One region of the Pseudomonas sp. B33.4 genome, then DNA from elsewhere that is predicted to be linked to it. Evidence: predicted binding sites of a transcription regulator. Region 1 holds the regulator's gene; the other holds the start of a gene.

Evidence for each region. The regulator sigma-54, encoded in region 1, starts transcription at its own class of promoters, with help from an activator protein. The targets are predictions, from matches to a motif close to ANTGGCATNNANNTTGCTNT.
Region 2: the regulator sigma-54 is predicted to act here: its motif matches at 13,428-13,447, upstream of glnK (P-II family nitrogen regulator).

What each region holds. Positions count from the first base shown of each region.
Region 1 is NZ_CP140706.1:1,003,408-1,019,432, forward strand. It holds gene U6037_RS04265 (ZIP family metal transporter) at 1-336, shown strand, start outside; gene U6037_RS04270 (HPr family phosphocarrier protein) at 372-647, opposite strand; gene rapZ (RNase adapter RapZ) at 663-1,520, opposite strand; gene ptsN (PTS IIA-like nitrogen regulatory protein PtsN) at 1,523-1,987, opposite strand; gene hpf (ribosome hibernation-promoting factor, HPF/YfiA family) at 1,999-2,307, opposite strand; gene U6037_RS04290 (RNA polymerase factor sigma-54) at 2,381-3,874, opposite strand; gene lptB (LPS export ABC transporter ATP-binding protein) at 4,062-4,787, opposite strand; gene lptA (lipopolysaccharide transport periplasmic protein LptA) at 4,787-5,332, opposite strand; gene lptC (LPS export ABC transporter periplasmic protein LptC) at 5,319-5,891, opposite strand; gene U6037_RS04310 (KdsC family phosphatase) at 5,900-6,424, opposite strand; gene U6037_RS04315 (KpsF/GutQ family sugar-phosphate isomerase) at 6,424-7,398, opposite strand; gene U6037_RS04320 (ATP-binding cassette domain-containing protein) at 7,674-8,483, shown strand; gene mlaE (lipid asymmetry maintenance ABC transporter permease subunit MlaE) at 8,483-9,280, shown strand; gene mlaD (outer membrane lipid asymmetry maintenance protein MlaD) at 9,280-9,747, shown strand; gene U6037_RS04335 (ABC transporter substrate-binding protein) at 9,759-10,412, shown strand; gene U6037_RS04340 (STAS domain-containing protein) at 10,409-10,714, shown strand; gene U6037_RS04345 (BolA family protein) at 10,830-11,069, shown strand; gene murA (UDP-N-acetylglucosamine 1-carboxyvinyltransferase) at 11,092-12,357, shown strand; gene hisG (ATP phosphoribosyltransferase) at 12,485-13,120, shown strand; gene hisD (histidinol dehydrogenase) at 13,246-14,583, shown strand; gene hisC (histidinol-phosphate transaminase) at 14,587-15,639, shown strand.
Region 2 is NZ_CP140706.1:6,340,474-6,356,498, reverse strand. It holds gene U6037_RS28270 (NorM family multidrug efflux MATE transporter) at 1-936, opposite strand, end outside; gene U6037_RS28265 (LysR substrate-binding domain-containing protein) at 1,095-2,015, shown strand; gene U6037_RS28260 (methyl-accepting chemotaxis protein) at 2,198-4,174, shown strand; gene U6037_RS28255 (phosphocholine cytidylyltransferase family protein) at 4,187-4,900, opposite strand; gene U6037_RS28250 (gamma-glutamyl-gamma-aminobutyrate hydrolase family protein) at 4,908-5,528, opposite strand; gene U6037_RS28245 (PEP/pyruvate-binding domain-containing protein) at 5,525-7,840, opposite strand; gene U6037_RS28240 (class I SAM-dependent methyltransferase) at 7,847-8,596, opposite strand; gene U6037_RS28235 (adenylyl-sulfate kinase) at 8,599-9,141, opposite strand; gene U6037_RS28230 (hypothetical protein) at 9,215-10,387, opposite strand; gene U6037_RS28225 (YifB family Mg chelatase-like AAA ATPase) at 10,689-12,182, opposite strand; gene U6037_RS28220 (accessory factor UbiK family protein) at 12,975-13,235, opposite strand; gene glnK (P-II family nitrogen regulator) at 13,649-13,987, shown strand; gene U6037_RS28210 (ammonium transporter) at 14,026-15,363, shown strand; gene U6037_RS28205 (secondary thiamine-phosphate synthase enzyme YjbQ) at 15,579-16,004, shown strand.

The sequences.
Region 1 (16,025 bases):
AGCTTGGCCATGGGCATTGCTTTGCAGGATGTGCCGGAAGGTCTGGTGATTGCGCTGGTATTGGCCGGGGCGGGGATGTCGCGGGTCAAAGCGTTTTTGATCGGCGCGGCGTCTGGTCTGGTCGAACCGGTGTTTGCCCTGCTTTGTGCGTGGCTGGTCAGCCTTGCGCAGGTGTTGTTGCCATTAGGGTTGGCACTGGCGGCAGGGGCAATGTTGCTGGTGGTGACCCACGAGGTCATTCCCGAGTCGCGACGCAATGGTCATGACAAACTGGCCAGTCTTGGCTTGTTGATCGGGTTTTGTTTGATGATGGTGATGGATACCGCGTTGGGCTGAACAAAAGTGAGGGAGCAAGCTCCCTCACCGGCGGATCAACCGCCCTCGTCGAAATAGTTGTTGATCAGCGCCACCAGCGCATCCAGCGCCTCCTGATCCTGATGCCCTTCAGTACTCAGATAGATCCTGGTGCCCTTGCCAGCTGCCAGCATCATCATCGCCATGATGCTTTTGCCATCGACGGTAGTCTCTGGCGTGCGTCCCACTCTGATCGTGCAATCCGGATACTGCCCGGCCACTCCGACAAACTTGGCCGATGCGCGGGCATGCAGGCCCAGCTTGTTGATGATTTCGATTTCCAGAGCAGGCATCGCGGTGTGAATCCTTTAAGTGAGGTCGCGGTGGCGAACCTGGACATTCTTCAGGGTTTTCTGCAGGGCCTGACCCAGGCGTTCGGTCAGGTAGACGGAGCGGTGATGCCCGCCGGTGCAGCCAATGGCAATGGTGACATAGGCACGGTTGCTCGCGGCGAAGCGCGGCAGCCACTTGTGCAGGTAGGTGAAGATGTCCTGGAACATTTCTTCGACTTCCGGCTGCGCCGCGAGGTATTCGGCCACTGGCGCATCGAGACCTGATTGCGCACGCAGTTCCGGCTTCCAGTACGGATTGGGCAGGCAGCGCACATCGAACACCAGATCCGCGTCTACCGGCATGCCGCGCTTGAAGCCGAATGACTCGACCAGAAACGCGGTACCCGGCTCCGGCTGATTCAGCAGGCGCAGCTTGATGGTGTCGCGCAACTGGTACAGGTTCAGATTGGTGGTGTTGATTTTCAGATCGGCGAGGTCGGCGATCGGGCCAAGCAGGGCGGTTTCATCCTGAATCGCCTCGGCCAGCGAGCGATTGGCGTTGCTCAGCGGATGGCGACGACGGGTTTCGGAGAAACGCTTGAGCAGGGTTTCTTCGTCGGCGTCCAGATACAGGACATCGCACTGGATGTGCTTGGCCCGGACATCTTCAAGGAGTTCGGGAAAGCGCGTCAGATGACTCGGCAGGTTGCGCGCATCGATCGATACGGCCACCAGCGGTTGCGCCAGCTCAGTGTGAATCAGCGCGCGTTCGGCCAATTCCGGCAGCAAGCCTGCAGGCAGGTTGTCGATGCAGTAATAGCCGTTGTCCTCAAGGACATCCAGAGCCGTACTTTTACCCGAGCCGGAACGGCCGCTGACGATGATCAAGCGCATGATTAGTGCCCGTTCTGCTCGTCCAGGACAACCTGATACAAGGCTTCGTTGCTCGCGGCACTACGCAGTTTATCGCGAACATCCTTGCGGTCGAGCATGCTGGCGATCTGACGCAGCAACTCCAGGTGCGCATCGGTGGCGGCTTCCGGGACCAGCAATACGAACAGCAGATCAACCGGCGCACCGTCGATGGCGTCGAAATCAATAGGTGCTTCAAGGTGCATCAGCGCACTGATAGGCGCTTCGCAACCCTTGAGGCGGCAGTGAGGAATGGCGATGCCGTTGCCAAAACCGGTGGAACCGAGTTTTTCACGGGCAATCAGGGCCTCGAAGACATCTTGCATCTCCAGATCCGGCACTTCGCGGGCGATCAGGTTGGCAATTTGTTCGAGGGCTTTCTTTTTACTGCCGCCCGGCACGTTCACGAGAGAACGGCCGGGGGTCAGGATACTTTCAAGTCGGATCATGGGGTGGGGGGTTATCGACCGGTCGCGCCCTGGAGCAGGCTCTGGGTCTTTTCCTTATGCTTTTTGAGTTGTTTATCCAGCTTGTCGGTCAAGGCGTCGATCGCCGCGTACATATCGGTATGTTCCGCGTTGGCGACCACTTCGCTGCCGGGTATATGCAAGGTGGCTTCGATTTTCTGCTTCAGCTTTTCGACGCACATCGTGACCTGCACGTTGGTGATCTTGTCGAAATGTCGCTCCAGTCGTTGGAGTTTTTCCTCGATATAGGAACGCAGAGGTTGGGTCACTTCCAGTTGGTGTCCACTGATGTTGACTTGCATACAGCTTCTCCTTCGTTGCCAGTGCATAAAGCGGCAGGCTGGATAGCCTGCCACTGGAACGCTGTAACGTGGCTTACATCAACCGCTTGCGTTCGCTCGAAGGCGCGATCCCGAGGGATTCGCGGTACTTGGCGACGGTGCGGCGAGCCACCTGAATGCCTTGTGCCTCCAGTAAACCAGCGATCTTGCTGTCACTCAACGGCTTTTTCTGATTTTCCGCGGCAACCAGTTTTTTGATGATCGCGCGGATCGCCGTGGACGAGCATTCGCCGCCTTCGGAGGTGCTGACGTGGCTGGAGAAAAAGTATTTCAGCTCATAAATACCGCGCGGGGTATGCATGAATTTCTGCGTGGTCACCCGCGAAATCGTCGACTCGTGCATGCCGACCGCTTCGGCGATGTCGTGCAGGACCAGCGGCTTCATGGCTTCGTCGCCGTATTCCAGAAAACCGCGCTGATGCTCGACGATCTGGGTGGCAACTTTCATCAGGGTTTCGTTGCGGCTCTGCAGGCTCTTGATGAACCAGCGGGCTTCCTGCAACTGGTTACGCATGAAGGTGTTGTCGGCGCTGGTGTCGGCGCGACGGACGAAACCCGCGTACTGGGCGTTGACGCGCAGGCGTGGCACCGATTCCTGGTTCAACTCGACCAGCCAGCGCTCATTGTCCTTGCGCACAATGACGTCTGGCACAACGTATTCGGCTTCGGTGGATTCGATCTGCGAACCTGGACGCGGATTAAGGCTCTGCACCAGTTCGATGACCTGACGCAGTTCATCTTCCTTGAGCTTCATGCGGCGCATCAACTGGCTGTAGTCGCGGCTGCCCAGCAGGTCGATGTAGTCGGTAACCAGACGTTTCGCTTCAGCCAGCCAAGGTGTCTTGGCCGATAGCTGGCGCAATTGCAGCAACAGGCATTCGCCGAGGTTGCGCGCACCGATGCCGGCTGGTTCGAACTGTTGAATGCGGTGCAGGACGGCTTCGATTTCGTCCAGTTCGATGTCCAGTTCCGGGTCGAACGCCTCAAGAATTTCTTCGAGGGTTTCGTCGAGGTAGCCCTGATTGTTGATGCAATCGATCAGGGTCACGGCGATCAGGCGATCGGTGTCGGACATCGGTGCGAGATTCAGTTGCCACAGCAAATGGCTTTGCAGGCTCTCGCCGGCAGAGGTGCGGGTGGTGAAGTCCCACTCGTCATCATCGTTGCTGGGCAGGCTGCTGGCGCTGGTCTGGTAGACGTCTTCCCAGGCGGTGTCGACCGGAAGTTCGTTGGGGATGCGCTCGTTCCATTCGCCGTCCTCGAGGTTGTCGACCGTCGGGGCGGTTTCCTGATAGGAAGGTTCCTGGATCTCGGTGTTGGGCTTCTGTTCGGCGTTGTCGGCCATAGGGTCGGAATTGTCGAAGTCTTCGCCTTCTTCCTGGCGTTCGAGCATCGGATTGGATTCCAGCGCCTCCTGGATTTCCTGTTGCAGATCCAGGGTCGACAATTGGAGCAGGCGGATGGCCTGTTGCAGCTGCGGTGTCATCGTCAGCTGCTGGCCCATTCTCAAGACTAGCGATGGTTTCATGGCAGGGGCTTAACACCTTATTCGCCGGCGCTATGCGCCATCCACTACAGGGCGCCGAAGCGCCAAACTTAAGCAAATTATATGCCTGAAACTGAAGTGTTTGCCTAGAGCGCTGTAACAATTAAAGCGTATTAAATCCTGCTTGAATCGATACAGCGCCCCGGCGGCGCACCGGGCACTGTTGCGCTTACAGGCGGAACTCGTGGCCCAGATACACTTCCTTGACCAGATCGTTGGCCAGGATGGTTTCTGCGTCGCCTTCGGCGATCAGTTGACCATCGTTGACGATGTAAGCGGTTTCGCAGATGTCCAGCGTCTCACGGACGTTGTGGTCGGTGATCAGCACACCGATACCCTTGGCCTTGAGGTGGTGGATAATCTGCTTGATGTCGCCGACCGAAATCGGGTCGACACCGGCGAACGGTTCGTCGAGCAGGATGAATTTCGGTGCGGTCGCCAGTGCGCGAGCGATTTCCACCCGGCGGCGTTCACCGCCGGAAAGGCTCATGCCGAGGTTGTCGCGGATGTGGCTGATGTGGAATTCCTGCAGCAGGCTTTCCAGCTCCTTGCGACGGCCGGCCTTGTCGAGTTCCTGACGGGTCTCGAGGATGGCCATGATGTTATCGGCCACCGACAGTTTGCGGAAGATCGACGCTTCTTGCGGCAGATAGCCGATACCGGCCTTGGCGCGACCGTGCATTGGCTGATGGCTGACGTCCAGATCGTCGATCAGCACGCGGCCCTGATCGGCCTGTACCAGGCCGACGATCATGTAGAAGCACGTGGTCTTGCCGGCACCGTTCGGGCCGAGCAGGCCGACGATCTGGCCGCTGTCGATCGACAGGCTGACGTCACGCACGACCTGGCGGCTTTTATAGGCCTTGGCCAGGTGCTGAGCTTTCAGAGTTGCCATTACTGGGTTTTCTCGTCGGTTTTCTTCTTCGGCTGGATCACCATGTCGATGCGTGGACGCGCCTCGGTGACCTTGCTGCCGGTAGCGCGACCGGCGCTGGCCAGTTTCTTCACGGTGTCATAGACGATTTTCTCGCCCTGAGTCGTGTTGTTGTCCTTGTCGACCACCTTGGCCTTGTCGATCAGTACGACGCGGTTTTGCGCGGCGTGGTACTGGATCGTCACGCCCCAGCCCTGAACCGGCTTGGTGTCGCCAGCGGTCTGCAGTTGTTCGAAGTAGGCAAGGTTGCCTACCGAAGTCACCACGTCGATATCGCCGGCCGGGGTACGAGTGATGGTCACGGTATTGCCGGTGACCTTCATCGAGCCCTGGGTGATGATCACATCACCTTTATAAGTGGCGATGCCGTTCTTGTCGTCCAGTTGGGCGTCGTCGGCCTGAATGCGGATAGGTTGCTGCTGATCGTTCGGCAGAGCCCAGGCGCTCACGCTTCCCAGTGCTGCGCCCAGACTGAGCAAAATAGGGAGGGTTTTAACGAGCCTCATACTGTCCTCTTACGTTCGATAGCAGGTGTATCCTGCTTTCCTTCAGGTACGCTTTCATTCCAACGCCAGTCGATACACCGCCAGCGCCGTCGATTCTAACGGGTTGCTCGGTCTGCGCATATTCCTGCTGCGGGAACACGGTCATGCGAGTGGAAGTGATCAGGATGTCACGCTTCTTTTCATCGGTGCGCGCAACGCGTACCGAGTCGATCAGTTCGACTTCGGTACCGCCTGAGTTCACTTCGCCGCGCTCACTGGTCACGTGCCACGGAAATTCCGTTCCGCGGTACATGTTCAGATCGGGTTTGGTCACGAGGGTGATATCGGTTGCCTTCACGTGCTCGGCCTTTTCCGACGTCATTTCATATTGCACCTTGCCATCCGGCAGGTATTGCAGGGTGTGCGTGTTGGTCGCATACCAGTCGATAGGCGTTTCCACCGAGGTGACTGGTGGTTTGTCGAGAAAGCGTTCCGGACTGATATTCCAATAGCCGACCGCGGCGAAAATCGCAGCGATGCAGCCGAACAGCAGGACGTTACGAAATTTTTTGCTGAACATGGTTTGGCTCACAGGTACGCGGCGTTGGCCGCATCGAGGCGGCCCTGGGCGCGCAGGATCAATTCGCAGAATTCGCGGGCGGCACCTTCGCCACCGCGAGCGCGGGTCACGCCATGGGCGTGTTCGCGGACGAAGTCGGCAGCGTTGGCCACGGCCATGCCTAGACCTACGCGGCGAATCACCGGCAGATCGGGCAGGTCGTCACCGAGATAGGCCACCTCTTCATAGCTTAGGCCCAGTTGCTCGAGAAGACCGTCGAGAACAACCAATTTGTCTTCACGCCCCTGAAACAGGTGCGGGATGCCGAGGTTTTTCGCGCGACGTTCGACCACCGGTGTCTTGCGACCGCTGATGATGGCGGTCTGCACGCCGGCGTTCATCAGCATTTTGATGCCCTGGCCGTCGAGGGTATTGAAGGTCTTGAATTCGCTGCCGTCTTCAAGGAAATACAGGCGTCCGTCGGTGAGAACACCGTCGACGTCGAAAACCGCCAGTTTGATCGCTTTGCCGCGTTGCAGCAGATCGTTGCTCATTACATGACTCCTGCGCGCAGCAGATCGGAGAGGTTGAAGGCGCCGACCGGGCGATCTTCTTCGTCTACGACTACCAATGCGTTGATTCGGTGGTCTTCCATGATTTTCAGGGCTTCGGCGGCCAGCATTTCGGGGCGGGCAGTCTTGCCGTGAGCGGTCATGACCTGATCGATGGTGGCGCTGCGAATATCGATGCTGCGATCCAGCGTGCGGCGCAGATCGCCGTCAGTGAAGATCCCGGCGAGTTTGCCATCGGTTTCAAGGATGACGGTCATGCCCAGACCTTTACGGGTCATTTCCATCAGTGCGTCCTTGAGCAGCGTACCGCGTTGTACTTGTGGCAGCTCCTGTCCGGCGTGCATGACGTTTTCCACTTTCAGCAGCAGGCGACGGCCCAAGGCTCCGCCCGGGTGCGAGAACGCAAAGTCTTCAGCGGTGAAGCCGCGTGCTTCCAGCAACGCTACGGCCAGCGCGTCACCCATTACCAGTGCCGCTGTCGTCGATGAGGTCGGCGCCAGGTTCAGCGGGCAGGCTTCATGCTCGACGTGAACGTTGAGATTGACCTCGGCCGCCTTCGCCAGCGGTGACTGCGGGTTGCCGGTTACGCTGATCAACTGGATGCCCAGACGCTTGATCAGCGGCAGCAAGGTGACGATTTCGTTGGTCGAGCCAGAATTCGACAGGGCCAGGATCACGTCATCGCGAGTGATCATGCCCATGTCGCCATGGCTGGCTTCGGCCGGGTGGACAAAAAAGGCCGGGGTGCCGGTGCTGGCCAGGGTCGCGGCGATCTTGTTGCCGATGTGCCCGGATTTGCCCATGCCGACCACGACTACACGGCCCTTGCTGGCCAGAATCATCTCGCAAGCACGTACGAAATCGGCGTCGATATGGGGCAACAAGCCTTGTACGGCTTCCACTTCGAGTTGGATGGTGCGTTGTGCCGATTGAATCAGGTCGCTGGATTGGCTCATGTCAGAAATCGTATAGCCCGATGAAAAGGCGGCGATTATAGCGGTTATGTTGCAAAGCCTCACGCAAGTTCGTCGTGCTTTGTCATTCCTCGTTACCAAAACCGGGAAAAACAACCCGCAGACCTGTCATATCGCCGAACACAGGCTGGCACAAGCCTTGGGCGCGTCGCCTTTGCAGTGATATAGTTCGCCGCCAGTTCGGCCTGCCCGGGGTGTACGTACTTTTTAAGTAAAGACAGGCGTCCGAGTGAGAGGCTGCATCGCAAGGAGTTTAGATGAGTGCCGATAACGCCTACGCGGTCGAGCTGAAGGGAGTCTCCTTCAAGCGCGGTGCGCGCAGCATTTTCAATAACGTCGATATTCGCATCCCGCGCGGCAAGGTTACCGGCATCATGGGGCCTTCCGGGTGTGGCAAGACCACATTGCTGCGATTGATGGGCGCGCAACTGCGTCCTTCCAGCGGCGAAGTCTGGGTCAACGGTCAGAACCTGCCTGCGCTTTCGCGCAGCGATCTGTTCGATGCGCGAAAGCACATGGGTGTGCTGTTTCAAAGCGGCGCGCTGTTCACCGATCTCGATGTGTTCGAGAACGTGGCTTTCCCCCTGCGTGTTCATACCGATTTGCCGGAAGAAATGATCCGCGACATCGTCCTGCTCAAATTGCAGGCGGTCGGTCTGCGTGGCGCAATCGAATTGATGCCCGATGAGCTGTCCGGCGGCATGAAGCGTCGCGTTGCTCTGGCGCGGGCCATTGCGCTCGATCCGCAGATTCTCATGTACGACGAACCGTTCGTCGGGCAGGACCCGATTGCCATGGGCGTGCTGGTCCGTCTGATCCGTTTGCTCAATGATGCGCTGGGGATCACCAGTATCGTGGTGTCCCACGATCTGGCGGAAACTGCGAGCATTGCCGACTATATCTATGTCGTCGGTGACGGTCAGGTGCTGGGGCAGGGGACGCCGGACGAGTTGATGAACTCGGACGAGCCGCGTATCCGTCAGTTCATGACCGGCGATCCCGATGGCCCGGTGCCGTACCATTTTCCAGCGACGGATTACCGCGCAGATCTTCTGGGGAAGCGCTGATGCGCAGAATTTCATTAATAGAACGCGTGCGCCGGTTCGGCGAGGCGGCGGTCGACGCCGTTGCGGTGTTCGGTCGGGCGACGCTGTTCCTGTTTCATGCCCTGTTGGGGCGTGGCGGTATCAGCGGCGGTTTCAGTCTGCTGGTCAAACAGTTGCACTCGGTCGGCGTGATGTCGCTGGTGATCATCGTCGTTTCGGGGATTTTCATTGGCATGGTGCTGGCCCTGCAGGGCTTCAGCATTCTGTCGAGCTACGGTTCGGAGCAGGCGGTGGGGCAGATGGTTGCGCTGACCCTGTTGCGTGAGCTGGGGCCGGTGGTGACTGCGCTGTTGTTTGCCGGTCGTGCCGGGTCGGCGCTGACCGCAGAGATCGGCAACATGAAGTCCACCGAACAGCTTTCCAGCCTCGAAATGATCGGCGTCGATCCGCTCAAATACATTATTGCCCCGCGCCTGTGGGCCGGCTTCATTTCCCTGCCGGTGCTGGCAATGATTTTCAGCGTGGTCGGCATCTGGGGCGGTTCGTGGGTGGCTGTCGACTGGCTGGGTGTGTATGAAGGCTCTTATTGGGCAAACATGCAGAACAGCGTGAATTTCACCAGTGACGTGCTCAATGGCGTGATCAAAAGTATCGTTTTCGCCTTTGTAGTGACCTGGATCGCCGTATTCCAAGGCTATGACTGTGAGCCCACTTCCGAGGGCATCAGTCGCGCCACCACCAAGACCGTGGTGTTTGCCTCGCTGGCAGTGCTCGGCCTCGACTTTATTCTGACCGCTTTGATGTTTGGAGATTTCTGATGCAAAACCGCACCCTGGAAATCGGTGTCGGCCTGTTCCTGCTGGCAGGGATCCTGGCCTTGTTGCTGCTTGCGTTGCGGGTCAGTGGCCTGTCTCCGACGTCGACCACCGACACCTATAAACTGTATGCCTACTTCGACAATATCGCCGGTTTGACGGTCAGAGCCAAAGTGACCATGGCCGGTGTGACCATCGGCAAGGTCACGGCGATCGATCTGGATCGCGACAGCTTTACCGGTCGAGTCACCCTGCAAGTGGATAAAAAGGTCGACAACCTGCCGACTGACTCTACAGCGTCTATCCTGACCGCTGGTCTGCTGGGCGAGAAGTACATCGGTATCAGCGTAGGCGGAGAAGACAAACCGCTGAAGGATGGTGGAACCATCCACGACACGCAGTCGTCTCTGGTACTGGAAGACCTGATCGGTAAATTCCTGCTCAATACCGTTAGCAAAGACGCCAAATGAGGAGCTTTTGAATGATCTCTACCTTGCGACGTGGCCTGTTGGTGTTGCTCGCGGCATTGCCACTGATGGGTAACGCTGTGGCGGCACAGTCTGCGCATGATCTGGTTCAGGACACCACGAACCGGATGCTTGCCGACTTGTCGGCCAACAAAGAGAAGTACAAGCAGGATCCGCAGGATTTCTACACGGCGCTGAACACCATCGTCGGTCCGGTGGTGGATGCTGAGGGCATTTCCAAAAGCATCATGACGGTCAAGTATTCGCGCAAGGCTACGCCTGCGCAGATGCAGACCTTCCAGGAAAACTTCAAGAAAGGCCTGTTCCAGTTCTACGGCAACGCCTTGCTCGAGTACAACAATCAGGGCATTACTGTTGATCCGGCCAAGGATGAGTCGGGCGATCGCACCAGCGTCGGCATGACCGTCAAGGGCACTAACGGTGCGATCTACCCTGTGCAGTACACGCTCGAGAAGATCAACGGCGAGTGGAAACTGCGCAACGTGATCATCAACGGCATCAACATCGGCAAGCTGTTCCGTGATCAGTTCGCCGACGCCATGCAGCGCAATGGCAATGACCTGGACAAGACCATCAACAATTGGGCTGGTGAAGTCGCCAAGGCCAAGGAATCCACGGATAAAGCTGCCGAGAAGCCAGCGCAATGAACGAGGCCGCAGTTCGTATGAGTGATGTCGACGAGCTTCTGCTCAGCGGAGTGCTGGATTACCGTACCGGCGCTGACTTGCGCAAGGAAGGCCAGGCGCTGATCAAGTCCAGCAAGGCGTCTTCGCTGGTGATCGACTGCTCGGCGGTGAAGAAGTCCAGCAGCGTCGGTTTGTCGTTGCTGCTGTGCTTCATGCGCGATGCCAATGCGGCCGGCAAGGCTGTCAGCATCCGCGCGATGCCCGAAGACATGCGCGAAATCGCTCAGGTCAGTGAGCTGACCGAACTGTTGGCGCACCCCTGAACCCGCATCAATAAAGAAGCCCCCCGTCAGAGTCCTGCCTTGCGGGGTTCGCAGGCGCGGGGCTTTTTTGTATGATGTCCGACCCGTGCGCACAGGGCGCCGATTGAGGTTGAGCATGCAGGCCGTAGAAGTGAAGAGCTTCCTTGAAGGAAAGCTGCCCGGAACGTTGGTAGAAGTTGAGGGCGAAGGCTGCAATTTCCAGCTGAACGTGATTAGCGATGAACTGGCGGCGTTGAGCCCGGTGAAGCGTCAGCAGCAGATCTATGTCCATTTGAACCCATGGATCACCGATGGCAGCATCCATGCGGTCACTATGAAATTTTTCAGCAGCGCGGCCTGGGCCGAGCGCACCTGAGCCTAAGGGCGTCGAGATTCTTATGGATAAATTGATTATTACCGGTGGCGCTCGTCTTGATGGCGAGATCCGCATTTCCGGCGCAAAAAACTCCGCTCTGCCGATCCTGGCAGCCACGCTGCTGTGCGATGGCCCGGTGACCGTTGGCAACCTGCCGCACCTGCACGACATCACCACCATGATCGAGCTGTTCGGTCGCATGGGCATTGAGCCGGTGATCGACGAGAAACTCAGCGTCGAAATCGACCCGCGCACCATCAAGACCCTGATCGCTCCGTACGAGCTGGTGAAAACCATGCGTGCGTCGATCCTGGTGCTGGGCCCGATGGTTGCCCGTTTCGGTGAAGCCGAAGTGGCACTGCCTGGCGGTTGCGCCATCGGTTCGCGTCCGGTTGACCTGCACATCCGTGGTCTTGAAGCCATGGGCGCGGTCATCGACGTCGAAGGCGGCTACATCAAGGCCAAGGCGCCTGAAGGCGGCCTGCGTGGCGCGCACTTCTTCTTCGACACTGTCAGCGTGACCGGTACCGAGAACATCATGATGGCCGCTGCTCTGGCCAAGGGCCGCAGCGTGTTGCAGAACGCCGCTCGCGAACCTGAAGTGGTTGACCTGGCGAACTTCCTCAACGCCATGGGCGCCAAGGTTTCCGGCGCTGGCACCGACACCATCACCATCGATGGCGTCGAGCGTCTGGGTTCGGCTTTCTATAAGGTCATGCCTGACCGTATCGAAACCGGCACCTACCTGGTCGCCGCTGCCGTGACCGGTGGCCGCGTCAAGGTCAAGGACACCGATCCGACCATCCTCGAAGCCGTTCTGGAAAAGCTTCGTGAAGCCGGCGCAGAAATCACCTGCGGTGAAGACTGGATCGAGCTGAACATGCACGGCAAGCGTCCGAAAGCGGTCAACGTGCGCACTGCGCCGTACCCTGCTTTCCCGACTGACATGCAGGCGCAGTTCATCTCGCTCAACGCCATTGCCGAAGGCACCGGTGCGGTGATCGAGACGATCTTCGAAAACCGTTTCATGCACGTGTACGAGTTGCACCGCATGGGCGCCAAGATCCAGGTCGAAGGCAACACCGCCATCGTCACCGGTACTGAAGTCCTCAAGGGCGCGCCAGTCATGGCCACCGACCTGCGTGCTTCGGCCAGTCTGGTGATCTCGGCGCTGGTTGCCGAAGGCGATACCCTGATCGACCGCATCTACCACATCGACCGTGGTTACGAGTGCATCGAAGAAAAGCTGCAGATGCTGGGCGCCAAGATCCGTCGCGTTCCGGGCTGATTGCTGCATCGGGACACAGGGACGTGTCCACTGAATTCGTTTTGAGTCGAGCCGGTTTCCGGCTCGATGTGTGTCCGGCGCCGATTGCGACCGGACATGAGTACCTTGATAAGGACTGACGTTTCCCATGTTGACCATCGCACTGTCCAAGGGCCGCATCCTTGACGACACCCTGCCGCTTCTCGCCGAAGCGGGCATCGTGCCGACCGAGAATCCGGACAAGAGCCGCAAGCTGATCATTCCCACGACGCAGGACGATGTTCGTCTGCTGATCGTGCGTGCCACCGATGTGCCGACGTATGTCGAGCATGGCGCGGCTGACCTCGGCGTTGCCGGTAAAGACGTGTTGATGGAATACACCGGCCAGGGCCTGTACGAGCCACTGGATCTGCAGATTGCCCAGTGCAAGCTGATGACCGCCGGCAAGATTGGCGCGCCGGAACCCAAGGGCCGTCTGCGCGTGGCGACCAAGTTCGTCAACGTCGCCAAGCGTTACTACGCCGAGCAGGGCCGTCAGGTCGACATCATCAAGCTGTACGGCTCGATGGAGCTGGCACCGCTGATCGGTCTGGCCGACAAGATCATCGACGTGGTCGACACCGGCAACACCCTGCGCGCCAACGGCCTGGAACCTCAGGAACTGATCGCCACGATCAGCTCGCGCCTGGTCGTCAATAAAGCTTCGATGAAAATGCAACACGCCCGAATCCAGGCGTTGATCGATACCCTGCGCAACGCAGTGGAATCGCGACACCGCGGCTGATTTACCTGCGCGACCCCAGGTCGCGCCGTCTATCCGCCTCATAGCCAGAATTCTCAGGTGCCTAAGCGGATCGAATGATAGTTTCGGGCGCCTGAGTTTTTTGCCATTCCTATGAGGCTCTCGCTATGACCGCAACGACTGCAATTCGCCGACTCAACGCTGCTGACCCGGATTTCGCGCATCATCTGGATCATCTGCTGAGCTGGGAAAGTGTGTCTGACGACTCGGTCAATCAGCGGGTGCTGGACATCATCAAGGCTGTGCGCGAGCGCGGTGACGCGGCGCTGGTCGAGTTCACCCAGAAGTTCGACGGTCTTGAAGTCGCTTCGATGGCTGATCTGATCCTTCCGCGCGAGCGTCTGGAACTGGCCCTGACCCGCATCACCGTGGCGCAGCGCGAAGCACTGGAAAAAGCCGCGGCCCGCGTACGCAGCTACCACGAAAAACAGAAGCAGGATTCCTGGAGCTACACCGAAGCCGACGGCACCGTGCTCGGCCAGAAGGTCACGCCACTGGATCGCGCCGGTCTGTACGTGCCGGGCGGCAAGGCGTCGTACCCGTCGTCGGTGTTGATGAACGCGATTCCGGCCAAGGTCGCCGGCGTGACCGAAGTGGTCATGGTTGTGCCGACGCCGCGCGGTGAGATCAATGAGTTGGTGCTGGCGGCCGCATGCATCGCTGGCGTTGACCGGGTATTCACCATCGGTGGCGCGCAAGCGGTAGCCGCGTTGGCTTACGGCACCGAAAGCGTGCCGAAAGTCGATAAGGTGGTTGGTCCGGGCAACATCTATGTCGCCACGGCCAAGCGCCACGTGTTCGGCCAGGTCGGCATCGACATGATCGCCGGCCCTTCGGAAATCCTCGTGGTGTGCGATGGCCAGACCGATCCGGACTGGATCGCCATGGACCTGTTCTCGCAAGCCGAACACGACGAAGACGCGCAGGCGATTCTGGTCAGCCCGGACGCCGAGTTCCTCGACAAGGTTGCCGCGAGCATCGACAAACTGCTGCCGACCATGGATCGCGCAACGATCATCGAAACCTCGATCAATGGTCGTGGTGCGCTGATTCATGTGAAAGACATGGCGCAAGCGATCGAAGTCGCCAACCGCATCGCTCCGGAACACCTGGAGTTATCGGTCGCTGACCCGCAAGCCTGGCTGCCGCAGATCCGCCACGCCGGCGCGATCTTCATGGGCCGTCACACCTCGGAAGCACTGGGCGACTATTGCGCAGGCCCGAACCACGTGCTGCCGACCTCTGGCACCGCGCGGTTCTCTTCGCCGCTGGGCGTGTACGACTTCCAAAAACGTTCGTCGATCATCTTCTGCTCCGAAGCTGGCGCATCCGAACTGGGTAAAACCGCCTCCGTGCTGGCCCGTGGCGAATCGCTGAGTGCCCACGCGCGCAGCGCCGAATACCGCATCAAAGACGAAGACTTTCTTCAAGGGCAGGGGAACTGAGCGATGAGTAAATTCTGGAGCCCGTTCGTCAAGGATCTGGTGCCGTACGTGCCGGGCGAACAGCCGAAGCTGACCAAACTGGTCAAGCTCAACACCAACGAAAACCCGTACGGCCCATCGCCAAAAGCCTTGGCGGCGATGCAGGTCGAACTCAACGATAACCTGCGTCTGTACCCGGATCCGAACAGCGATCTGCTGAAAACAGCGGTTGCCAACTACTACGGCGTGCAGAGCAATCAAGTGTTCCTCGGTAATGGTTCGGATGAAGTGCTCGCGCACATTTTCCACGGCTTGCTGCAACACGATAAGCCGCTGTTGTTCCCGGACATCAGCTACAGCTTCTATCCGGTTTACTGTGGTTTGTACGGCATCAAATACGATGCGGTGCCACTCGACGCACAGTTCCAGATTGATCCGGCCGACTACGCCAAGCCGAACGGCGGGATCATCTTCCCTAACCCGAACGCACCGACTGGCTGCCTGATGGCGCTGGACGCGGTCGAGCAAATCCTCAAGGCCAACCCGGATTCAGTTGTGGTTGTTGATGAGGCGTACATCGACTTCGGCGGCGATACGGCGATCAGTCTGGTCGATCGTTATCCGAACCTGCTGGTGACGCAGACGCTGTCCAAGTCGCGTTCGTTGGCGGGTTTGCGCGTTGGTCTGGCGGTGGGGCATCCGGATCTTATCGAAGCGCTGGAGCGGATCAAGAACAGCTTTAACTCGTATCCGCTGGATCGTCTGGCGATTGTCGGTGCTGCTGCTGCGTTCGAAGATCGCGAGTATTTCGACAAGACCTGCCGATTGGTGATCGAGAGCCGTGAGTGGGTGATTGCGCAGTTGCAGGCTAAGGGTTTTGAAGTGCTGCCGTCGGCGGCGAACTTCATTTTTGCGCGGCACCCGCAGCATGATGCGGCGGGACTTGCGGCTAAATTGCGTGAGCAGGGCGTGATCGTGCGGCACTTCAAGCAGGAGCGGATCGCGCAGTTCCTGCGGATTTCGATTGGCACGCCGGAGCAGAATCAGGCGCTGATCGATGGGCTTGGCGAGCTTTAAAGGCAAGAGCCCCTCACCCTAACCCTCTCCCAAAGGGAGAGGGGACTGATTGGGGGATGCTGTTGAATTGCACCGACCTGATGCTGCTTTACCGAATCCATAATCGACTCGGTCTTTCAGGTCGATGTACCTCACAAGACAACTCGGTCGGCTCCCTCTCCCAAAGGGAGAGGGGACTGATTGGGGGATGCTGTTGAATTGCACCGACCTGATGCTGCTTTACCGAATCCATAATCGACTCGGTCTTTCAGGTCGATGTGCTTCGCAAGACAACGCGGTCGGCCCCCTCTCCCAAAGGGAGAGGGGACTGATTGGGGGATGCTGTTGAATTGCACCGACCTGATGCTGCTTTACCGAATCCATAATCGACTCGGTCTTTCAGGTCG
Region 2 (16,025 bases), 1.3 Mb from region 1:
CCGCGCATCGCTCAATTGCCCCGCGCCGTAATGCTGGCCGACGCGCATGGTGATCGCATATGACATGCCCGCCGGCACCATGAACGCCACCGAAACAATCTGCAGGGCGATCTGATGCGCGCCCAGTTGCGTGCTGCCCATGGTGCCCATGCACAACGCCGCAAATGCGAACAGACCGACTTCCACCGCGTAGGTGCCGCCGATTGGCAGGCCGAGGCGCCACAGCTCTTTCAGGTACTGCCGGTTCGGTCGCGACAGGCCCGCACGCAAAGGGTAAGCGTCATAAGCCGGATGCCGACGGATGTGCCAGGCCAATGCCAACGCCATGCAGTTGGCGACAATGGCCGTGACCAGGCCGATCCCGGTCAGACCCATTTTCGGCAGGCCGAACATGCCGGTGATCAGCGCGTAATTGAGCAGGAAGTTGGCCACCGTGCCGGCCAGACTGATAACCATCACCGGTGTCGCCCGGCCAATCGCGCTGGTAAAACCGCGCAGGGCCATGAAGCTCAAGTAGCCGGGCAGGGCGAAGGGCAGGGCGATCAGAAATTGCCCGGCAGCGTTGACGTTGGTTTCGGTCTGGCCGAACAGCAGCAACACCGGTTTCAGGTTCCACAGCAGCAAGCCGGCGCCCAGTGCCATCAGCCACGCCAGCCACAGGCCAGCCTGAGTCAGCCGTGCGGCGCCAATGATGTCGCCGGCGCCTTTGCGAATCGCCACCAGCGTGCCGACAGCCGCAATCACGCCAATGCAGAAAATCGACACAAATGAATAACTCGCCGCTCCGAGACCGCCACCGGCCAACGCTTCCGGACTGAGGCGCGCCATCATCAGAGTGTCGGTCAGCACCATCAGCATGTGCGCCAACTGTGAAGCGATCAACGGCCCTGCCAGCCGCAGAATGGCCCAGAGTTCGGTACGCACAGGATGCTGCATGGTCATCACCAGTCGATTTCAGAGGGAACAGGAGACCGTCGATTCTCAGGCCTTGGCAGGTTTTGCACAAAGGGATAAAAAGGATGGGTAGCATGATTAAAACTCATCTTGAGCAGTTTTCGTCAGACTGGCTGCATCCCGCTATAGGAGCTTTCTGCATGTCTCGTCGTCTTCCTCCCTTGTATGCCCTGCGCGCATTTGAAGCAGCGGCACGGCACAGTTCGTTCACCCGTGCGGCGGAAGAGTTGTCGATCACCCAGAGCGCAGTCAGTCGGCATATTCGAACCCTGGAAGATCATTTCGCTTGCCGGCTATTCCACCGCAGTGGTCGCAACCTGCAACTGACCGAGGCCGCTCGCCTGCTGTTGCCCGGCATCCGCGAAGGCTTCACGGCGCTGGAGCGGGCCTGCAATACCTTGCGCGCCGAAGACGACATTCTGCGTATGAAGGCGCCGTCGACCCTGACCATGCGCTGGCTGCTGGCACGGCTCAGTCGCTTCCGTCACTTGCAGCCGGGCAACGAAGTGCAACTGACCAGCGCCTGGATGGATGTGGATTCGGTGGACTTTAACGATGAGCCGTTCGATTGCGCTGTGCTGCTGAGTGACGGGCATTTTCCGCCGGATTGGGAGGCCAGCCTGTTATTTCCTGAGGAACTGATCCCGGTGGGTGCGCCGAACCTGCTGAATGATCAGCCGTGGGATCTGGCCCGGCTGGCGTCCACCGAATTGCTCCATCCGACCCCGGATCGTCGTGACTGGCGCAGTTGGCTGGAGCACATGGGACTGTCCGATCAGGTTTCACTCAAGGGCGGACAGGTGTTCGATACCCTCGAGTTAGGGATGATCGCAGCGGCGCGCGGTTATGGTGTGTCGATGGGCGACCTGTTGATGGTCGCCGAAGATGTGGCGCAGGGACGACTGAGCCTGCCGTGGCCGACGGCGGTCGCCAGCGGACTGAATTATTACCTGGTGTGGCCAAAGACCCGTCCGGGAGGTGAACGTTTGCGCCGCCTCAGCGACTTCCTGCAAGGCGAAGTCCGCGCCATGGAACTGCCGGCGGTTGCGCGCTTGAGCTGAAACGTTCGAGCCGCCACAATGGCGGCCTTGTGCCATAACCCTGCTGCTCGCTCAAGTATTCGGCTTTACCGCCGAATACGTGCATGTGGAACCGTCGTGCCGGTATCCACGATTTACCCCCACTATTAAAAATTATCCGAGCTGCGATCAAGGAGGATCGGAAAGTTCGGCCAGGAGCTGTCATGTCTCAACCTCGCGCTCGGATCGCCTCACAGTTAGGTCTCGCCCTCGCCGTGATACTGGCGATAGTCATCAGTGGCAGTACGGTGTTCGCCCTGCGTTCGCTGGATTCCGCCAACCTCGCTACCCGTGAAGAGCATCTGGCCAGTGAGGCGCGGCTGCTGGCCGACCAACTGAGCACCTTTCACGGCACGCTGCGTGAAAGCACCCAACGCCTGAGCGGGTTGTTCGAAAAGCGCTTCAGCGCGGGTCTGAGCATTCACCCGAGTGAACCGGTGACGGTGGCCGGCACCCAGACCCCGGGCCTGCACCTGGGCAGCGAAGTGTTGAACAACAACTTCAAGGAAGTCGACGAGTTCAAGCAGATGACCGCCGGCGTCGCCACGCTGTTCGTGCGCAGCGGCGAAGACTTCGTACGGGTCAGCACCTCGCTGACCAAGCAGGACGGCACTCGCGCCATTGGCACCTTGCTTGACCACGCGCACCCGGCGTACGCGAAGTTGATGGCGGGGCAGAGCTATGTCGGCCGCGCGTTGCTGTTCGATCGTTCCTACATGACCCAATACACCCCGGTGCGCGATGGCAGCGGCAAGGTGATTGCGGTGCTGTTCGTCGGCTTCGATTACACCGATGCTCAAAACGCCCAGTTCGACAACCTCAAGCGCTTCCGCATTGGCCAGACCGGCTCGCTGGCGCTGCTCGATGAGCAGAGCAAATGGCTGGTTGCACCGGCAGGTGTGCAGGCGTTGGATCAAGCGATTCCAGTGATCAAGGATCTGGCGAAATCGCCGGGCAAAGGTCAGTTCTGGGGCGACAAGTCCGAAGATTTCTACAGCGTCGCGGTGCCGTTTGATGGTGGCCCGTGGTCGGTGGTAGCAAGCATGCCGAAAGCCGAAATCCGCGCAGTGACGTGGAGCGTCGGTACGCAACTGGCGATCGGCAGTCTGTTGGCGATGCTGCTGGCGGTCGGTTCCGTGGTCTGGTTGCTGCGTAGCAAACTGGCGCCACTGAGCGATCTCGTCCGTCAGGCGGAAGCCTTGGGCGCCGGCGATCTGAGCGTGCGCCTGAACGTGTCGAGCAACGACGAAATCGGTCAGCTGTCCCGCGCGTTCAACCAGATGAGCCAAGCGCTGTCGACGATGGTCGAGCACATCCGCCGCTCTTCGGAAGAGGTCAACAGCCGTGCGCAGGCACTGTCCGGTTTGTCCGGCGGTGCCTACGAAGGCATGGAGCAGCAGTCTGGCGAAATCACCAGCATGGCCGGCGCGGTGGAAGAGTTCAGCGCGACCTCGCTGAATATTGCCGACAACATGGGCGCGACCCAGCGTCTGGCGCAGGAAAACGCCCAGCAAACCCAGATTGGCCGCAGCTCGATGGAAGAGGCGTCGTCCTCGCTGGAGCAAATCGCTGGCGCCCTGAACAGCACCGCCACCGTGATCAACACCCTCGGTCAGCGCTCGCAGGAAATCGGCGGCATCGTCGGTGTGATTACTTCGATTGCCGAGCAAACCAACTTGCTGGCGCTCAACGCGGCCATCGAAGCGGCCCGTGCCGGCGAACAAGGTCGCGGCTTTGCCGTCGTAGCCGATGAAGTGCGTAGCCTGGCCTCGCGCACTCGTCAGGCGACTGATGAAATTTCCAGCATGATCCACAGCATCCAGCAGGAAACCGGCAACGCGATCAGCACCATGGAGCAGGGCAATGTGCTGATGCAGGAAGGCTTGTCGCGTAACGCCAACGTCGCTTCGGCGCTGGCGCGCATTGATGAGCAGAGCCGTTCGGCGGGGCAGCAGTTTGCCGCGATTACCACCGCGACCCAAGAGCAGAGCAGCACCGCCACGCTGCTGAGCAGCAATTTGCAGAGCATTGCGCTGGCCAACAGTGAGCAGCGCGAAGTGGTATCCAACCTGGCAGTCACTGCCAAGGAACTGGAGAAGCTGGCCGCCGATCTGCGTCAGGAGGTGGACCGGTTCCGTTAAGGCGCCGGTGCCTTATTGATACACCGAGAGGTCTTCACTGGAGTCGACCTCTCCCCATTCGCCGGTGTAGGCGACAGCTTCGATCGGCACACGACCGGCATCGATAACGCGTTGCAGGGTGTTGGTCATGTGCATGCTGTCGCGTTGCTGCGGCGACAGTTCGGCGCGCAGCCGCACGACTTCCGCCCAGCCTTCGGGAGTGAAGCGCAAAAGCCCCATGTACTGCCCCTGAACATCGTCCACTGATTGCGGCTTGTTGCCGATTTCGGCCAGCGTGTGCGCGGCGGTCAGGCGAAAGGTTTCGGCATCCAGCAACGGGTCGCCGAAGCGCTCGGTCCACAGCTGCAACCAGTTGGGGTCGTAGGTGACGGCCAGCGCTGCCTCGCTGTTGATCAACGACTGCACGGCCACAGCGCTGTAGAAAATATCCGAATAGCTGACGATGCATGGCTCGCCATCAAGCCAGGACTCGGCGCAGGCCAGTGACGAAACCATGTTGGTTTCGGCCCAGCGCGGGTTGTGAAACTCGCTCAGACCACGCTCTGCCAGCAGCTCGCGCTTGTAACCGGTGACCACCGCGATGTCGCTGATACCCGCTGCACGCAACGACTCCAGCTGCCATTCCAGCAGCGGTTTACCGCGCAATTCGACCAGACATTTTGGACGTTCATCAGTGAGGCTTTTCATGCGACTGCCACGTCCGGCAGCCAGAATAATGGCTTTCACAACAGGTCTATCCCGTGAGTTCTTCAGTGGATTCGGTTTCGCCAAACAGTTGTTGCAGGCGCTGAAGGTCGTGCGCTGCGAAATCGCTTTCGCGCTCCGGGTGCCACATCCAGCCCTGCCACGGCAGTTGAAGGTGACGGATCGCTTCGATTTCGCCGTCCTCGCTGCGCGCCAGCACTTCAAACCCTGGCGGGCAATCGGCGAGGGCGAGGGTGTGATAGCTGTTGACCTCGGCGGCGATCTGCCCGGATAGCTGATGCCGGGTGCGTACATGGCCGGTGACCGGTTTCAACGATACACCCGACCAGTGCGCCAGCATTTGCATACCCCGGCAAATCCCCAACAACGGCAGATGGCGCGCCTGTGCGTGATCCAGCAGACCGCTTTCGGTCTGATCACGGGCCGGGCACTGACCGATGTCATTGCCGCCCGACAGCACGATGGCTTGCGGGTTTACCGCTGTCAGCCAGCGATCGAGGTCATCGGGTGATTGCCAGCCGTTGGGCACTGGCACAGGGATAAAGCCTGCCGCCAGCACAAACGCGATCAGGCGCTGATCCAGCGCATCACGGCTTTCGCCGCGCTCAGGGAGTGTGTCGACACGCTGGCTGATCGCGACCACTGTCATGACATCAACTCCACTCGGCGCCCCGGACAATCGAGGTGCAGAAAGTCCGCCGTCGACCAGCGCCGGTAGAGTACTTCGCCGGCGCCAATGACCGCCGGCAGGCCAAGCTCACCGGCACGGATCGCCATGTGCGAATTGGCGCCGCCCCACGCGGTGATCAGCCCGGCAATCGGGTAGGCGAACAGCCAGTCAAACCCCGGATCGGCATTGGGAATGCAGACGATCGCCCCGGCGAGTTTTTCCCGGTCATCACACAGCACCACCGGCGCGGTCACGCGTTTTTGTGTAATGAAGTTGGGCGCCGTTTCCGGCCACTCAAAACACCAGACATCTTCCGGGCAGGTAATCACCGGCGGTAGCGACACTTTGAGCGTTTCGGCGTAGCGCGCCTTGCCCTGTTCAATGCTGCGCTGCAACACTTCCTTCGGATCTGCTGCAGCTACATGCAGCTCCTGGAAGGCGCTGATGTCGCAATAGGCCAGATCCTCGCGATCAATGCCGTACTGCGCACCGACCTGAGCGATCAGAGCCAAGGCATCGGAAAGGTTACGCGTGAAGTGAAACTTGGCCAGCTCGCGCAGCTCGATGCCGTTCTGCAGGAAGTCCAGCAGCCCTACCGGATCAGGCTGCAGGCCATGGGCTTCGAGCTGTTTGACGATTTCGCGCATCTGCGGCAGCGTCAGCGAAAACGGTCGCAGCGGTTCCGGCGCGGCGGGGCTTTGCGTCCAGTCGAAATACAGCTCTGGCGCCTCGTCGTAACGCGGCGAGAGGATGTCGTAAGTGCCCGGTCGCAAATGCCCGTAACGGGCGAGGAACGTGGTTTTGTCGAGGGTGGCGCGGTCACGGGCCAACTGCCCGCTGACCGTGGAAACCCCGGCCATGAACGCATCGTAATCCGCCTGCGAAAACACGCCCACGCTGACCAGCGATCGAAGCATCTGCACGGCAACAAATCCGGCGCGGGCCAGGCCGGCGAAGGGCAGGGTGCCGTAACGCTTGGCATCCTCCAGCAGCCAGTAAATGCGTTCGAGCGGATCGGCATCGGAGGCCAGCAGCTCTTCGCGGCGAGCGTTGAGCACATCGAGCTTGTTGGCATCGCTGCGCCACAAACCGTCCTTGGGGTGCACGATGCGGTTGGTCAGCTTGCGCAGACTGGTGCTGATGGCGTCCAGTTCATGTTCAAGAAAACCGGCACTGCGCAAACGCTCCAGTTGCTGCGACAAGTCGAGGGTGTAGCAGGAGAACACGATCTCGAACTCTACCTTGTCGTGCAGCGTCGGTTCCGCCAGCAAGCGATCGATGTAGTAATCGACCAGACGCCCCGCCAGTCCTTCATCCAGATCGGCCGGGATAAACGAGTTGAACGACAGACGCACGTCGATATACGGCAGACCGAAAAAGTGCGGCATCAGCGGGAAGCTGCGCAAGTTACGGTAGCCATAGTTATGGCGCTGGTAGGCCCAGATCGAGTCAGTGACCAGATCCCGATACAGCGAAAGCGCCAGCGGTTTGGGCCGGATGCCGATGATCTCGGCCGGGTTCCAGTCGGGCATCACGCCATACACCGTGCGCTGACCGATCAGAAAGGGGTGCGGACGCATGCCCCGTTCGACTTTGCTCTGAATGCTTTGCAGGCGAGCGAACTGGGTGGCCGCAGACTCAGGCGCCGTCGGCAGAATCAATGGCCGGGCTTGCAGCAGCCAGAGCGTCTCGCCTTCAGCATCACGGGTGACCGCGAACTCGCAGTCGACCGGCCGATCACCAAACAGGCTGAGCAATTCTTCGAGCAAGGCCACCACTGGTGCGAGCGACACAGGCGCTGCCACTTCACTGTGCGCCGCCTGCTGCCAGAGCCGCCCACCCATGCCGCCAGTGACGGCGGCGGTGTCATCGCCCTCCGACCAATTCACCACGCGATAAGGTGCGCAGGTGTTGGGGTCGTGAGAGAAGGCTACGCCGGAGCGTGCCACATTGCCGAGCATTGGCTGAATCAGGATCTCGTCAGTCAGGTGCGCATCGCCGTAACTGGCGATGACTTGTTCGATCGCCGAGACCAGCTCAGCCTCCTCGACATTCGGCACCGACAGGAAGGCGCCGGCGAACGACGCCTGCGCACTGTCCTCGCGCCCGCAACTGGAGCGCACGATCCACGGAGCGGCTGGCAGCCGACGCTGGATATCCTCAACGCAAGCGCGCTGATCCAGTTGCCAGTCCGCCACCGTGAATGACAGCAACGGCGCAATGTGCGCCGAGGCGAGTCGCCCTTGCAGGCTGGTCAGGGTGCCGGCCTTGGTTGAGAAATGCAGGGCCATCAGCGGTTATCTCAGTTGAGCAACCCAGATGTTGGTCGAGTATGGAATCTGGATCGACGGCGTCTGCAGGCTTTTCAGGTAGTCGTCGATGGCCGCGATCACTTCATGGAAGCTGGCGCCAGCCTGACGTTCCAGCGTGGCGTGCGAGCGCCAGGCTTCGAGGCATTCTTCGATCGACTGCTCGTGGATCACGCGGGCATCCAGATGCACGACCGGGCCGAACAATTCGCTGGCATCGATCACCGCGGTCTGGTCTTCGCGACGGGTGCCGTAGCCATAACCGGCCACGCGCTCTTTGATGATCGCTTCGATGCGCGCCTGGATCGGGTCTTCCAGATTGCGGTGGTTCCACATGCAGGCAAACCAGCCGCGCGGCTTGAGAATGCGCGCGGTTTCCTTAAGGGCCTGCTGACGGTCGCAGACGTTGAAGGAGCTGCCGAACGTGACCATGTCGAACGCTTGCGCCGACTGGCCGGTGGCTTCACCGGTGCCTTCGTGCCATTTGACGTTTTGCAGTTCTGCGGTGCGCTTGATGCCATTGCCGCGCATCGCATCGTTGGGTTCTACCGCTGTCACATCCAGGCCGCGGGCGGCCAGCATCAGCGTCAAGTGCGCAACACCCGCGCCGACGTCGCAGAACTTGTCGCCTTGCTCGGCACCGGCAATCGACAGCATGGCGTCGATGGCCGCGTCGGCGTAGTCAGGGCGCTTCAAATAAGCATCGGCCAGGGTGGTGTAGTCCCATTCGGTTTTCATTGTCAGTTCCTTCGAAGAATTTTAGGGAGCAAATCATCGGCCAGACGCTGGCTGGAGCGTTCGCGATCGAACTCAACCAGGCAGTCCGCCGCCAGCGGTTCATCAATGGCCAGGTCGAGCCCGGCAACGTTGTGCAGTTCGCCTGCATCGAAACGGCGATAGATGTCCTTGGGGTCGCGGCGACGCAACTCCTCGACGGGCACCTTCAGATAAATCTCGAAATATTTGGGCAGCTGGGCGCGGTTCCACTCGTGAACCTCGCGAAACAGCGAGATCGTGGCGATCACTACGATTTGTCCCTGTGCTGCGATCATTTTGCACAGGCGAGCGTATTGCAGAGCGAGGGCCAGGCGACCTTCGCGGCCATGGTTCTGTGAGTTGGCGGCGGCTGCGCCAAATACTTCGCGCAATTCATCGCCATCGAGTATGACCACCGAGCGTCCTTCAGCACGCAGTCTGGCAACCAATTCACCGGCCAGCGTTGATTTGCCCGCTCCTGAAAGGCCCGTAATCCAGATTACCTGTCCACCAGCTTCACATTTCATAGTGTTCTGACTTGTGTTCGATTCGAGTGTATCGGCAGGCTGTTTCCTTGCATGAGGCCAGACGTGCTTTATTTTAAGCGTTGTCCCGCTCGATTATGTTTCCGAAAGAGTCAATCGAGAGCGGGCAATACTGCGACTCGTGCCGGTATTCAATCAGGTCGTGGAACACTTCCTGAGGCAGGGGCAAGTCGCTGTATTGTGCCTGGTAGAACTTGTTGTATATGTAATAGCTGTCTTCTGGTTTCAGCAGGCTGAACCCCAGTGCCATGTCCCTGAGCTCATTGTTGCTTCTGGCAATTGGCAACAGGTTATCCATTTGCTTTAGCCAGGCGTCGACCGTGAGATTGCTCTCTTCGGTATAGGGCACATAATAAATCGGCAGTTTGCAGGTATTGAGCATGAACGAAACACCGCCGGTGGATGCATCGGTGATGACCGTGTCGCATTGTGTATAGAAAGCCGTGCTGCTGGTCCCGGGCTTGTCTATGGTTATCCAGTCATGGGCAGACAGTTGTTCGCACAGATCCTTCACGGTCGGATGGGAAAGTTCGGCCATGTACGGACGCAAGATGAACGTCGCGTGGGGAATTTGCGACTTCACTGCATTGATGACGGTCTGCAGATTCTCATACAGAGTCGCCCCGTTCGGGCAGATACCCAGTTGGGTCGGCAGAAGCCCGACGACGTAGTCATCCGAGGTTTTTGTCGATGGCGGTGATGATTCGAAATTACCGGGGATCTTCACCGGCAGCGTGGCCACCGGGCTGGTGCTGCGCATGTCCGAGCGCAACGCCAGTCCATCGATCAATAGTGTTTTCAGGGCCTTTCTGTCGCGACGGTATGCCTGCATCCCGGCAGTAATCAAATCAAAGCCTGACCGGGAAGACGCGATGACCACATCCCAGTAAGAGGTCAATTCGGCGTAGTAATATTTGTCTTTGGTCGGCATCCCGACATTGCCGTGACTGATGAAGATGCCAAAGTTCGAGTTGTCCAGCAGGCGTCCGGAATAGGCATCATTTGAAATGACAACCTGCGATTTCAGGCTTGCGATGAATTCATTGTCAACCTGCTCTACCGGGAAATCGAGGACGGCTTCGACTTCCTCTCTATTCAAGCCGGTACGATCAGTATTGAGCACGACACAGTTATACTTTTCTCGAAGCGATTTTAGCGCTGGAATCAGATACTCGAGATAAGTTTTGCCGCCGTCCACCACGTTGCTGAGCAAGTAAACATTTTTCATAATGAAGTTTTGTTTTCAAAGTTTGTTTAAATAAGGCCAATGCCAAACAGAGTAATAACGACGGGCAAGGGATTTTTTGTCTTGATTTGAACTAATGAATTGAACAGCTTTGTCCGGTAACAGTAAAAACCTTGTCCATGATGCCCCGCCTCCACTCCATGATGAAAAATGCTCTATGTCTTGACGATAGACAGAATGTAGTAAAAAAGAGCGCCGTCGTTATATCACATCCCGGCCAATCGCCATCAGCGCTCGGGTGTTTATTTTCGGGGCAGTTCACTTGCGAGCCGCGCTGTCATTTTCATTGCGTTGCCGGCCGATACTGCAAAGCCTCCGCCAGGTGTTCGCGTTTAATGTCTTTTTCCTGGCTCAGATCGGCCAACGTTCTGGCGACCTTGAGCAACCGGTGCGCCGAGCGCAGTGACAGGGTCAGCCGTTCACAGGCTGATTCCAGCCAGGCCTCATCGGCTGTGGATAACTTGCAGTGGCGACGCAGGCCTGGCAGATCAAGAAACGCATTGGCACATCCCTGGCGTTTCTGTTGTCGTTCACGGGCCTCGGCTACCAACGCGGCCGCACTGGCGCTGTCTTCTCCTGGCTTTACCGCAGGGTTCAGCGCTGTCGCCTCCCGCGCTACCGTCAGGTGTAAGTCGATCCGGTCCAACAGGGGGCCCGACAACTTGTTGCGATAACGCTGAACCATATCCGGCGTGCACGAGCACTTGCCACTGGGTTCACCAAGATATCCACAGGGGCAAGGGTTCATCGCCGCCACCAACTGAAAGCGCGCGGGGAAACGCACGCGGTCCTTGGCCCTGGCGATCACGATGAACCCGGACTCCAAAGGCTCGCGTAAAACCTCCAGCACCTTGCGATCAAACTCCGGCAGCTCATCGAGGAACAGCACGCCGTGGTGGGCCAGGGTGATTTCGCCGGGTTGCGGTTTTGAACTGCCACCGACCAGTGCCGGCCCGGATGCCGAGTGGTGCGGTTGGCGGAACGGACGCTGCGGCCAATGGGTCAGCGGCGCACCGCTGGCGACTGACTGAATCGCCGCGACTTCCAGCGCTTCACTCTCAACCAACGGTGGCAACAGTCCCGGTAACCGGCTGGCCAACAAGGTTTTGCCGGTTCCCGGCGGCCCGCTGAACAACAAGTTATGCGCACCCGCAGCAGCAATCAGCAGCGCCCGTTTTGCCGCCAGTTGCCCCTGCACTTCATTCAAGTCGGGATAAGGCTTGCTGGCGTGCATCAACCCGTCGGACACATAGGGCTCAACCGGCGTATGCCCATTGAAGTGCGCCACCGCCTCCAGCAAATGATCCACCGCAAACACCTTCAACCCCGAAGCCAGGCACGCCTCCTCGGCATTCGCCCGCGGCACCACCAGTGCCCGTCCAGCCTTGCGCGCCGCCAGTGCCGCCGGCAACACGCCACGCACCGCTCGCACTGCGCCGGACAACGCCAATTCACCCAGACATTCCACATCATCCAGCGTCAGACACGGCACCTGCACACTCGCCGAGAGAATCCCCAAGGCAATCGCCAGATCAAACCGCCCGCCATCCTTGGGCAGATCGGCCGGCGCCAGATTCAAGGTGATCCGCCGCGCCGGAAACTGCAGCCCGGAATTGATGATCGCGCTGCGCACCCGATCCTTGCTCTCCTTCACCGCCGCCTCGGGCAGGCCGACCATGGTCAGCGATGGCAGACCATTGGCCAGATGGACTTCGACGGTGACAGCGGGGGCTTCCACGCCAATCTGGGCGCGACTGTGGACGATGGAGAGGGACATGGTCGTTCCTTGAGCTGAATCGGGGGCCGCTTCCTGCGGGTTTTTGAAGGGTAGCCTGGGGAGAAGATGTTGGTAGGTGGGTTCTATGGGTGAATGTTCACCGGATGTTGCAGGAGACAGTAACCTTCAAGCGTAAAAAAACCGCCTTGAGGAGGCGGTTTTTTTGTATGCAGGCTTCGGTGAGGCCAAGGCCTGCGCATCCTTAGCGGACACACTCACGTTCGCTGAGACTATGCACCTTTGCTCAAGGGTGCAAGTGCAAAAGTCATCCTTCGCTTATCAACCCGGTTCTGGAGTGGACTGCTTTATTCATGTCCGACCACTAGCTTCATGGCTTGATACACCTTGTTTAAATTGCCTCTGGGAGCTTGCAATAAAATCCGAGACGACGATGCCCACGCATTGAGTATTCGTAAAGTGTGGTCGGGAGCCTAAAGATTTCATGTTCCTCGACACGGTGTGAGACCCGTGCCGGTGCTGGTTTTGGGGAGCCCACAACCGGCCGCCTTAGCGGACACACTCACGTGCAGTCCCGAAGGTGTTCGTACGCCGGAAAGCACATCGGAGGTTTGGCCCCACGCAAGGAGGGCCAAAGTATGTCTAAGTTTCTTAAACATATGTGGCGCCTCGTCAGGATCGCGTTATGGGCTTTTCGCCTGTACGAGATTCTGCGAGACCGTTGGAATAATTCGTTGTAAAGGATTGATCTGACGGAAACCGCTCCTGCTTCGGCAGGAGCGGTTTAATTTCTATTAGCAAAATTGAAGGTATTTTTGCTCAGGCGTTGCAGTTTTACTCGGCGGGCGGCGTCAGCTTCGCTTCCATCTCGGCAACTTTAGCTTCGAGGCTTTCGAGGCGGGCGCGAGTGCGCGCCAACACAACCATCTGGCTATCAAATTCTTCACGGCTGACCAAGTCGAGTTTGCTGAAGGCACTCTGCAGCAGCATCTTGAACTGGCTTTCGATTTCGGCTTTCGGTAGCGGGGTGTCGCCGCTGAAGAGGCGGGAGGCGGTGCCGCTCAGGGCGTCGAGGAAGTCTTTGGGCGCGAGCATGGTGGATGTCCTGGAAACAATGGCCGGCAGTGTATCACGCAGTGTCTATAGTCAATCTCGTGGTCAGGGATGCACGCTTTTCGCGCAGGCGCACGGACGGCGACGCACCGTTGTTGTGCGTATCCGGATGGCGTTTCGGGCGCGATGGCTTGCAGCAGCGGCCAAGGGATTGAAATCAGGGGATTTTGGCGAGATGGCAAGGTTTCTGCTTAGTCACCTTCGACCCATGCACTGATGCAGTCGCTGTGACGAATGCAGTGCGGCAGACGGAGCGGGGAGTTTCGTCAGCAGCGGTTAGCTGGCGTCAGTCGGGCAGGTACGGCCGACGATGCGTTACAAAGCCAGGCACTGCGCTTAGACTTGAGTCGGGTTTGTTTTCCTGGGGCAAGTCCACCAATTCGGGAGAGAGTTTCATGAAGCTAGTCACTGCCATCATCAAGCCGTTCAAGTTGGACGACGTGCGCGAGTCGCTGTCCGAAATCGGCGTGCAGGGCATTACCGTTACTGAAGTCAAAGGCTTCGGCCGGCAGAAGGGTCACACCGAGCTGTATCGCGGCGCGGAATATGTGGTCGATTTTCTGCCCAAGGTGAAAATCGACGTGGCCATCGACGACAAGGATCTGGATCGGGTTATCGAGGCGATAACCAAAGCGGCCAACACCGGCAAGATCGGTGACGGCAAGATCTTCGTGGTCAATCTGGAACAGGCGATTCGCATCCGTACCGGCGAAACCGATACAGACGCGATCTAAGCGCCGCCACAAACCCCAACGCCCCAGGAGAAAACAATATGACTCTGCGTAAATTCGCAGGGCTAGGAGCCCTGTTGTCTATCGTAATGCCAAGCCTTGCAATGGCGGCAGACGAAGTGGCGGCCCCGGTCCTCAATTCCGGCGACACCGCCTGGATGCTCACCTCGACAGCCCTCGTGCTGTTCATGACCATCCCGGGCCTGGCGCTGTTCTACGGCGGCATGGTTCGCTCGAAAAACATTCTTTCCGTGATGATGCAGTGCTTCGCCATTACCGGTCTGATCAGCATCCTGTGGGTCATTTATGGCTACAGCATTGCGTTCGACACCACCGGCATGGAGCAGGGCGTCGTCAACTTCAACTCGTTCTTCGGCGGCATGGGCAAGGCGTTCCTCGCCGGTGTCACGCCTTCGAGCCTGACCGGTCCTGCGGCGCTGTTTCCTGAGGCGGTGTTCATCACCTTCCAGATGACCTTCGCGATCATCACCCCGGCGCTGATCGTCGGTGCGTTCGCTGAGCGGATGAAGTTCTCCGCGATGCTGATCTTCATGGGCATCTGGTTCACCCTGGTTTATGCACCGATCGCACACATGGTCTGGTCCGGCAACGGCGGCCTGATGTGGGACTGGGGCGTGCTCGACTTCGCGGGCGGCACCGTGGTGCACATCAACGCCGGTGTGGCCGGTCTGATTTGCTGCCTGGTATTGGGTAAGCGTAAAGGCTTCCCGACCACCCCGATGGCTCCGCACAATCTCGGTTACACCCTGATGGGCGCGGCGATGCTGTGGGTCGGCTGGTTCGGCTTCAACGCCGGTTCCGCTGCAGCGGCCAACGGCACCGCTGGCATGGCGATGCTGGTCACTCAGATCGCTACCGCTGCTGCCGCACTGGGCTGGATGTTTGCCGAGTGGGTCACCCACGGCAAGCCAAGCGCACTGGGTATCGCATCGGGTGTGGTTGCCGGTCTGGTAGCGATCACTCCGGCTGCCGGCACCGTGGGCCCGATGGGCGCACTGGTCATCGGTCTGGCCGCAGGCGTGGTGTGCTTCTTCTGCGCCACCACCCTGAAACGCAAACTCGGTTATGACGATTCCCTGGACGCGTTTGGCGTACACGGTATCGGCGGTATCCTCGGCGCGATCCTTACCGGTGTGTTCGCAGCTCCGGCGCTGGGTGGATTCGGCACCGTGACCGATATTGGCGCGCAAGTGTGGATTCAGGTCAAAGGCGTCGGCTTCACGGTGATCTACACCGCGATCGTCACCTTCATCATCCTCAAAGTCCTCGACGCCGTGATGGGTCTGCGTGTGACCGAGGAAGAAGAGTCGGTCGGCCTCGATCTGGCACAACACAACGAACGCGGCTACAACCTGTAAGTACGCGCATTAAAAAACTTGCCCGGTTCGCCGGGCATTTTTTTGTCTGGAATTTGTCATTGAGTTGAAGGCTGAAAGGATTTTTCGTACGGCTTTGGTCGTGTTTACGACGGGCGTTTTTCTGCGGCCAATGGCTTACATCATTGCAGGAATATTAGGGCCTTTGTTTTTTCCCAGAGCGCGCTAGAATGCGCCCCGAACGTGCGGAGAACTGTATGTGGCAACAGACTCTGATAACCCTGCGGGCACGGCCCCGGGGCTTTCATCTGGTAACGGACGAGTTGATCAAAGGCCTGCCTGAACTCAGGGAGTGCCGGGTCGGTCTGTTGCATTTGTGGCTGCAGCATACCTCGGCGTCGTTGACCATCAACGAGAACGCCGATCCGGCGGTACGTCGCGACTTCGAACGATTTTTCAATCGTCTGATCCCACAAGGAACAGACGGCTATGAGCATAACGACGAAGGCCTGGACGACCTCCCGGCGCACTTCAAGGCCAGCGTACTTGGCTGCCAGATCAGTCTGCCGGTTTCGGCGGGTCGCCTGGCATTGGGGACCTGGCAAGGCGTTTATCTGGGCGAGCACCGTGATCATGGCGGTGCTCGAAAAGTCCTCGCCACCTTGCACGGTGAAGGGGCATAAACCGTTGGTCACCAATGGTTA